2 regions of the Arthrobacter sp. GW822-FHT05G07 genome follow, and region 1 is predicted to be linked to the other one. Evidence: riboswitches for the same ligand, from Rfam matches in the RefSeq annotation. Region 1 holds a riboswitch; the other holds the start of a gene.
The links. Region 1 has a riboswitch for cyclic di-AMP ahead of AC1RJY_RS02330 (NlpC/P60 family protein). Riboswitches for the same ligand answer to the same signal wherever they lie in the genome.
Positions count from the first base shown of each region.

Region 2: linked by a shared signal. The riboswitch ahead of AC1RJY_RS21390 (M23 family metallopeptidase) and the one ahead of AC1RJY_RS02330 (NlpC/P60 family protein) in region 1 are both predicted to bind cyclic di-AMP.

Region 1 is NZ_JBXALT010000001.1:528,692-532,641, reverse strand. It holds gene AC1RJY_RS02340 (iron-dependent transcriptional repressor DtxR) at 1-97, shown strand, start outside; cyclic di-AMP (ydaO/yuaA leader) riboswitch at 280-520, shown strand; gene AC1RJY_RS02335 (M23 family metallopeptidase) at 525-1,361, shown strand; cyclic di-AMP (ydaO/yuaA leader) riboswitch at 1,508-1,668, shown strand; gene AC1RJY_RS02330 (NlpC/P60 family protein) at 2,007-2,786, shown strand; gene AC1RJY_RS02325 (HNH endonuclease) at 3,004-3,504, shown strand; gene AC1RJY_RS02320 (NTP transferase domain-containing protein) at 3,548-3,950, shown strand, end outside.
Region 2 is NZ_JBXALT010000014.1:76,216-80,165, reverse strand. It holds gene resB (cytochrome c biogenesis protein ResB) at 1-72, shown strand, start outside; gene AC1RJY_RS21395 (SURF1 family cytochrome oxidase biogenesis protein) at 62-919, shown strand; cyclic di-AMP (ydaO/yuaA leader) riboswitch at 1,218-1,391, shown strand; gene AC1RJY_RS21390 (M23 family metallopeptidase) at 1,399-2,241, shown strand; gene AC1RJY_RS21385 (vitamin K epoxide reductase family protein) at 2,270-2,941, opposite strand; gene AC1RJY_RS21380 (TlpA family protein disulfide reductase) at 2,983-3,594, opposite strand; gene AC1RJY_RS21375 (cytochrome c biogenesis CcdA family protein) at 3,641-3,950, opposite strand, start outside.

The DNA of each region.
Region 1 (3,950 bases):
CGTCGGCGAGTACATCTCAGTACGGGTCCCCGGTATTGAGGGCGCGTTGGAGCTGCCTCCGGAAGTTGCCGCGCACGTCTTCGTCTCACTCAGCTGAGCGAAGCCCCAAAGCACCGTGTCAAACCTCACTTTGCCCGCTTCGGCGCGCGTGTGACCTGCGGTTTTCCGAAAAAGATGATAAAAGCCTCCTTCTCTCAGCGGCCTCCTGTTGATAACGAATTTATTACCGCAGGCCTTCATCCCCTATAGTTATCTACTAGCGCTGATACCAAAGCGTTACCTGATCCGGAGCCGAGCTCTGCCAGCGGATCAGGTGTGTCACCACCACTGGCAGAGGCGGGGGAACCACAAGCGGCTGTCTAAAGAAGCAGCCTTGGGGTGAAGTCCGCAGCAGAAGTGCCCACGTATGCAAGTCCCTCTTGGGATACCTGTGTGCCGTGAGCGCCTCGTGCGGACCGGGTCTTTGTACTCTCTGACCCGAATCCGACAGCTAACTTCGCAGGCTTTTGAGAGAGGAACAGAGTTTGACATCGCAGAACGTCAGGGGTCGCCGCCGCGCGTCCGGCCCCGCTGCTGAGCTGCGGCCAGCCACCGTCGTAACGGAGATCCGGCCCCGCGACACCGAGCGTCAGGTGCGCCGCCGTAAGAGCCCGCTGCGCCAGGTTGCCGACTTCGCCGCTGCCAGCGGCGTCGGGCAGAAGGCCGGAGTTGCGCTTGCCGCCACCGGGCTTGCCCTGACTGTCGGCCTGCCGGCTACAAGCCCCGTCATGGCCACGTCGGAATCAGGACAGACCGAATCGGCCCTCGCCGTCGCCGCCCCCGCCGGCAGCCAGCCCGAGGTTTCCGCTGCCGCGTCGGCCAAGATCGACTTCAGCCGCGCCGCAGTCGCTACTGCCGCGGACCCCGATGGAAAGCTGAAGCAGCTGCTCAGCGCCCAGTCTGCTGGAAGCATCCAGCGCGCCTCATCCGTTGGCACCATGGCCAGCCCCCTTGACACGCTCACCACGGCATCCCCCTTCGGTTACCGCATCAGCCCGCTCACGGGTGGTGCCGGTGACTTCCACCGCGGTCAGGACTTCGTAGCCCAGTGCGGCACGGCTGTGCACGCCGCAGCTACCGGCAAGGTCACTTTCGCCGGATGGCACGAGTACGGCGGAGGCAACCGCGTGGTGGTCGACCACGGCAATGGCCTCGAAACCACGTACAACCACCTGTCGTCCTTCACCGTCCAGGTAGGACAGACCGTGAACCGCGGCGACACCGTGGCCCTGAGTGGCACCACGGGCGCTTCCACCGGTTGCCACCTCCACTTCGAGGTCCAGGTCAACGGTGAAGTCGTAGACCCCATGGGCTGGCTCTAATCCCAGTCGATGGTCGCCTCTCGCATTAGGGAGACGCGCCGTGACCTGAATGTGACATTCAGGTCCAACTGTTGTAGCGTACAGAGCGCATCGGCTTTTTAGGGGGCCGATGCACTTGAGTGGATTGCCTAGCTCTGCCACCGCTCAAGGTCCGTTCGCAAAATCGTCTGGCAGGGGCGGGGGAACCACTTCCGGTCTTCGAAAGAAGGCCTAGGGGTTAAGTCGCAAAGCTTCCGTGGAAGCAGCGTGGCCGGATGACTCCCATCCGAATCCGACAGCTCACCTCGCAGGCACTGGGAGAGGCTACCTACGTGTCATCATGCACTACCCCTGCGCGGCTTAGCGCCCCAACGGTTCGCGCGAACCCGTCGAACACCCTTTGCAAGGCTGCATCATTCACGGCAGGTACCTCGCGCCATCTGGCGCCCGTACCGGCAGCAGCCCCGGCCTCCGCTCTCAGCAGGCCCGAATCAGCATCCCCTGCGTCAACGCTGCTGCACTCCGTAGCGTCCACCGGGACCTCATCCTCACGCTTCACCCTCCGCTAGAAATAATCCGGTTCGGGGTCGTCCAGCATGCCCCCATGTTGGCCAACCCACTACCCGTGTGCACCCCAACTGCACTCGGATACGAAAAGAGAAAATCATGACCAGTGCAAACAAGGTTGCGCGGCACCGTGCTGAGGCCCCCAAGACCAGCTCGCTTTCCGTCATCGCCAAGGCCGTCACCACCAACGCCGGTGGCGTTGGCCGCCAGGCAGCAGTTATCGCTGCAGCTTCAGGCCTGGTCCTGACCAGTGGGATCGCCGCCAACGCTGCCGAGACCAACGTGGATCGTGAATCGACGTCAACGTCCACTCTGGACGTGCAGTCCGTAGTCCAGGCCACCATCGCCGCGGACTCCACGGTGGCCATCTCCTACGAGCGCCCCGTTGTCACCACGGAGGAAGCCCCGGCCCCCGTTGTGATCGAAGAAGCTCAGGCCAAGGTTGAAGCCAAGGTTGAGCCCAAACAAGCAACCCCGGCGGCCGCTCCGGCAGCCACCGCGACCGTTGCCGTCAGCAGCCCGACCCCCGCTCCGGCGGCTTCCAGCGGTCTCGGGGCAGCCATCGCTGCGGCTGCTTACGCCCAGATCGGCGTGACCCAGGACTGCACCATGCTGGTGACCAACTCCCTGGCGGCCGTGGGCATCAACTTCCACGACTGGCCCGCCGGCTATCTTTCCCTGGGCCGCACCGTCAGTGCAGCAGAAGCCCAGCCCGGTGACCTCGCCTACTACGCCAACGGTGGTTTGGCTGGACAGGCCCACATCGCTGTCTACGTCGGCAACGGCCAGGCAGTCCACGGTGGATGGAACGGATCCACCACGGCACTGTTCAGCGCCAACGTGGGCTCGGGCCCGGTTTTCATCCGCGTCAACGGCTAATTCTCAGAGCTTAGGAACACCCCGCAGGCTTCGGCCGGCGGGGTGTTCTGCTTTAACCGCGCATGAACTCTTGCCGACACCGCACACGAAATCACAGAAAAATTCGTTGATACGGCATATAAGTGCTTACCCTTATGGTGTCGATCCACAGCCCGTACAAGCAGAGGGCAGCCGGCCCTCGTGCCCCTGACGGGTGCGGCCGTGAAGAGGTACGTGCATGCGCACACTCGTTCTGAATGCTGGATATGAACCGCTGGCGGTAATAACATTCCGCCGGGCGCTGGTCCTTGTGCTGACTGGGAAAGCTAGCGTAGTGGCCGAAGGCGACGAGCCTGTCGTCGGGCCACAGGAGATTCTCGGAAGACCTTCCGTGATCCTTCTCAACCGCTACATCCGTCCCCGGTACAACAGGATCACCGCCGTGAGTCGCCGCGGGGTACTTCGCCGCGACGGCCATCGCTGCGCCTACTGCGGGAAAACAGCCCACACCATAGACCACGTCCACCCCAAATCCAGGGGCGGCGCGGATTCCTGGGAAAACCTGGTTGCGGCGTGCTTGAAATGCAACAACGCCAAGAGTGACCACACGCTGGCTGAGATGGGCTGGAAGCTCCGTTTCAAACCCGGTGTGCCCCAGGGAACCATGTGGCAGATCAAAGAACTCGAGAAACCTGCGCCGGACTGGGACCCGTTCCTGTTGCCGGAATCCGCTGCCTGATCGATTTCTGCTGGCCTCCGGCCGTCCCGGGTAATCTGGGCGGATGGAGTTCAATGCCGTGATTTTGGCGGGTGGCAGGGCCACCCGCCTCGGTGGGGTGCCCAAGCCATCGTTGAAGTACGACGGCGACACCCTCCTTTCGCATGCCCTGCAGGCCGCCCGGGGTGCTTCGGCGGTGGTTGTGGTGGGGCCGGATGCTCCCGGCGACGAGTCAAGGGACGGCCGACGCTTGCCGGATGATGTCCTGCGGGCGCGGGAGGAGCCGGCGTTCGCCGGGCCTGCCGCGGCCATTGCGGCCGGCATGGCTGCGCTGAGGAAGAGTGGATCGGACACGCCGTGGACGCTGGTGCTGGCCTGCGATATGCCGCATGCTTCCCGCGGTGTTGACCTTCTGTGGGCCGCCCTAGCGTCCGTTCCCGGCGTGGAAGGAGCCATGGCTGTTTCTC
Region 2 (3,950 bases), on a different contig from region 1:
GCAGAGGCCACCGCCATCCGCGCCCTGTTGGCACGGCGATGGCAGCTTCGGGAGGAAAACAGTGGCGTATAGCTTCCTGCTGTCGTGGCGTTGGGTGGGGTGGCTGCTGCTGGCCGCACTTTTCGCCGCCGCATGCATAGGCCTGGGAAACTGGCAGATGGACCGTCGGAACCAGACAGTGGCAGAGATCCGCAGGGTCCAGGAGAACTACGACAAACCCCCCGCGCTGTTTCAGGACGCCCGCCCCTACTTCGAGGTCGCCGACCCCGACGCGAAGTGGACAACCGTTGCAGTGTCCGGCCGGTACCTTGTCCAGGACCAGAGAATCGTCAGGAACCGGCCCAATAACTCCGTTGCCGGATATGAGGTAGTGGTTCCGTTCCGGCTTGCTTCCGGTGAAACGATCGTGATCAACCGGGGGTGGCTGCCGATCGGCAACCTTCGGCCCGGATACCCCGATGCCGTGCCGGCCCCGCCACCGGGCGAGATCTCCGCGGTGGTGCGCATCAAACCCTCCGAACCCGACCTTGGCCGGGACGCTCCCGAGGGACAACTGGCCAGCATCGACCTGCCCTACTTCGCGAGCCAGCTGGGCTATCCCTTGATGACAGGCAGTTACGGGGTGATGGCCTCGGAGTCCCCCCAGCCCGCCGTAGTTCCCCAGCAACTTGCCCAACCGGCCGTCAAGGAAGGATCAAACCTGTCCTACGCCATGCAGTGGATCACCTTCGGGGTTCTGGCGTTCGTCGGCTTCGGATACATGGCACGTCAACAGGCCCGCATCCACCGTGAGGAGCGTGAAATCCCGGACGAATCCGCGCAGACAGCAAGCACCGTCCAGCAACCCCGTCATCCCTCCGCGCCCAAGCGTTCCCGCGCCGAGGAAGAAGACGCCCTGCTGGACTCGATGGGACTGTGACCCTGGCGCAGGGCGGCGGATTCCCGCGCAGCGCGGGTCATGGACAATCCCCAACGGACGGACATCACGGCGCGCGGGAACCATCCTGCGCTGGGCCTCGTTGAGCCTTTGGCTGCACATCTGAAGAGACGCACAGCAATTGCGTACCGGCCGCCCGCCACGGCCACCGGATAGCGTCCGCGCCTGCACGACACGGGAACGTAGTGTCACGAAATTGTAACGATGATGCTTTGCGGCTACTATTAATTCAGGTTTTTCTGTACTGAGACCCTTGATGCCCCACGCTGAACCCCGCCCGGGGCATCAAACGACTATCCCTTTTTGACGGCGGGGGTGGAGGACCCAGGATCGGCAGTAAGCCTGCCTTGGGGTGAAGCCGTGATGCCGGTGGCCAGAAAGCCGCCGGGCACGGCCGGGCTTTTTCCTTGGCCCGAACCCGACAGCTAACTTCGCAGGCGAACCGAAAGGATCGATCCCCCTTGTCTTCTGTATCCCCCCATGGCCGCCGCCGAAAGCCAACCTCCGGTTTGTCGCCCCGCGTGGCCGTCCCGATGATGTCCCCCACGAGCGGTCGCCACCGACCCCTGCCAGGCGCAGGGGCGCGGGCGAGCCGCCGCAAACAGGTCACCGCAGCCGCCACGCTGAGCGTCGCCGCGCTGTTGACCGCAGCGCTCACCGCCGCCCATGCCGGCCCGGCCCCCACCGGCACCGCCCCTGCCGTGCAGGCGTCGGGAACCGTCGCTGCCGGCGCACCCGTCCAAGCCCCTGTCGGGGCTTCGATCAGTTATGAACGACCAGCTGTCACCACCGAGCAGGCACCGTTGCCGGTACCCGCCAAGACCCCCCTAGCTGCTGCCGGCGCGGCCGCGGCGACGACCCCGGCGGCCTCCCCGATCCCCGCTGCGGCCCCTGCTCCTGCGCAACCTGTCTCAACAGCCCGGCTCGGGGCGCCCTTGGCCGGCATGTCGGTCACCTCGCCGTTCGGTATCCGCACCAGCCCGATCTCAGGCACCGGGGAGCTGCACACCGGCCTTGACCTCGTGGCAGCCTGCCAGACCGCAGTATTCGCCGCCGGAGCCGGGACCGTCGTGGAAGCCGGATGGTCCCCCTATGGTGGCGGGAACAGAATTGTGGTGGACCACGGCAACGGCCTGAAGAGCACCTACAACCACCTGGCCTCCATCGAAACCTCCGTGGGCGCGACCGTGTCCGCCGGCCAGCGGCTGGCCGCAGCCGGAACCACCGGCAACTCCACCGGCTGCCATCTGCACTTCGAGGTACTTCTTAACGGACAGACCGTGAATCCGCAGGGATGGATGTAAGCCTCGCCCATCGCCCACGATGCCAGGGTCAGAGTCCTGATGTGCCCAGGAAGACGTGGCTGAAGGCGAAGAAGATGGTTGCGGTAACAGCCACGTAGAGCAGCGCGGTAATGATCCAGCCGAACTCACCGACAACGCGGGCCGTTCCGGCGGGTACTTTGATGACTCCATGGGTGATGTTCCGGGCCGTGACCCAGACGAACAGGGGAATCATTGCCGCCCAGACGATCATGCAGAAGGGGCAGAGGATGTGGATGGAGTACAGGGCCTGGGACCACAGCCACACGGCGAAGCCAAACCCAAGCGTGACACCTGTCTGCAGGCCGGCCCAGTACCAGCGGGCGAACGTTGCACCGGAAAGCAGGGCCATGCCCGTGGTGATGATGACGGCGAACGCCACGATCCCAATGAACATGTTGGGGAATCCGAAAACGGAACTCTGCCAGGTCTGCATGACCTGACCGCAGGAAATCCAGGGATTGACGTCGCAGACGGTTTTGTAGCCGGGGTCTTTGAGTACCTCGAGTTTCTCCAGGACCAGGGCGCCGGAGGCGAGCCAGCCGATGACGCCGGTGATGACCAAGAGCCACCCGAACGGCTTGTTGCGGGTCATGCGGGGAATATCCGGCCCCTCAGCAGCTGAAGCAACCCCACGATCGGAGGGTTTCACGTTCGCGGCGGGTTTTGCGGTGCTGGTCATGGCAGAAGTCCTTTTAGGTGGTCTGGCGGCGGGCTTGGTAATCATGATCCCGCAGCTGCGGTAGTGATCAGTGCCTTCAAGGTTCCTTTTTGGGAGATCCCCAGGATCCGGGCACTGACGCGGCCTTGAGTGTCCAGCACCAGGGTGGTGGGCACTGCACGGGGCGGGACGTACTCGGTCATGCCCAGCAGGATGCCGCCATCGCTGTCATCGAAGCTGGGATACTCGACCTTGAAGGTCCGCTCAAAAGCTGCGGCCGTGGCGGCGTCGTCGCGGACGTTGACGCCGTAGAACAAGACCCCTTGGTCTTTGAATTCCGTGTGCAGGGCGGCCAGGTCCGGGGCCTCCACCCGGCACGGAGCGCAGGCCGCGTACCAGAAATTGAGCACCACGACTTTGCCCGCCCAGTCCCGGGCAGCAACTTTTTGCCCGTCAAACAGCCGGCCTTCCAAGGAGACCGCGGCGCCGCGCGACCCGGGCGGGTATTCGTTGACCGACCCGTCCCCGGCGATGTAGTTCTTGTCATCGCCGGCCTTGGCCTGCTGGGCCAGATCGTCCGGGGCTGCGCAGCCGGCGAGGGCAAGTACTGCCGCGCCCAGGCCCAGGATGGTGCGGCGTCCGGGGCGCCGCAGCGGCTCTGGTTGGTTGATCATGTTCTCGGTCCTTGCTTGATTGTGTCTGCGTGCGGGGTCACCGTGGCTAGACGGGCATCAAGAACGTCCCTGCCAGGTTCTGCAGCTGGTAGATCCATTGCACCCACACCCCGGTTACCATCAGGACCCCCAGGATGATGAGCATGACGGCGCCGCCGATGTTGACGGCCCGAATGTGCTTGCGGACCACCGACAGGACCCTCGAGACCCAGTTCAAGCCCAGAGCGACAAGGACGAAGGGGATGCCGAGTCCCAGGCAGTAGATGAAGGCCAGCAGGGCCCCGCGCCAGGCGCTGCCGGCGGTGACGCTCAGGCTGAGCACGGCGCTGAGCGTTGGGCCCATGCAGGGGGTCCAT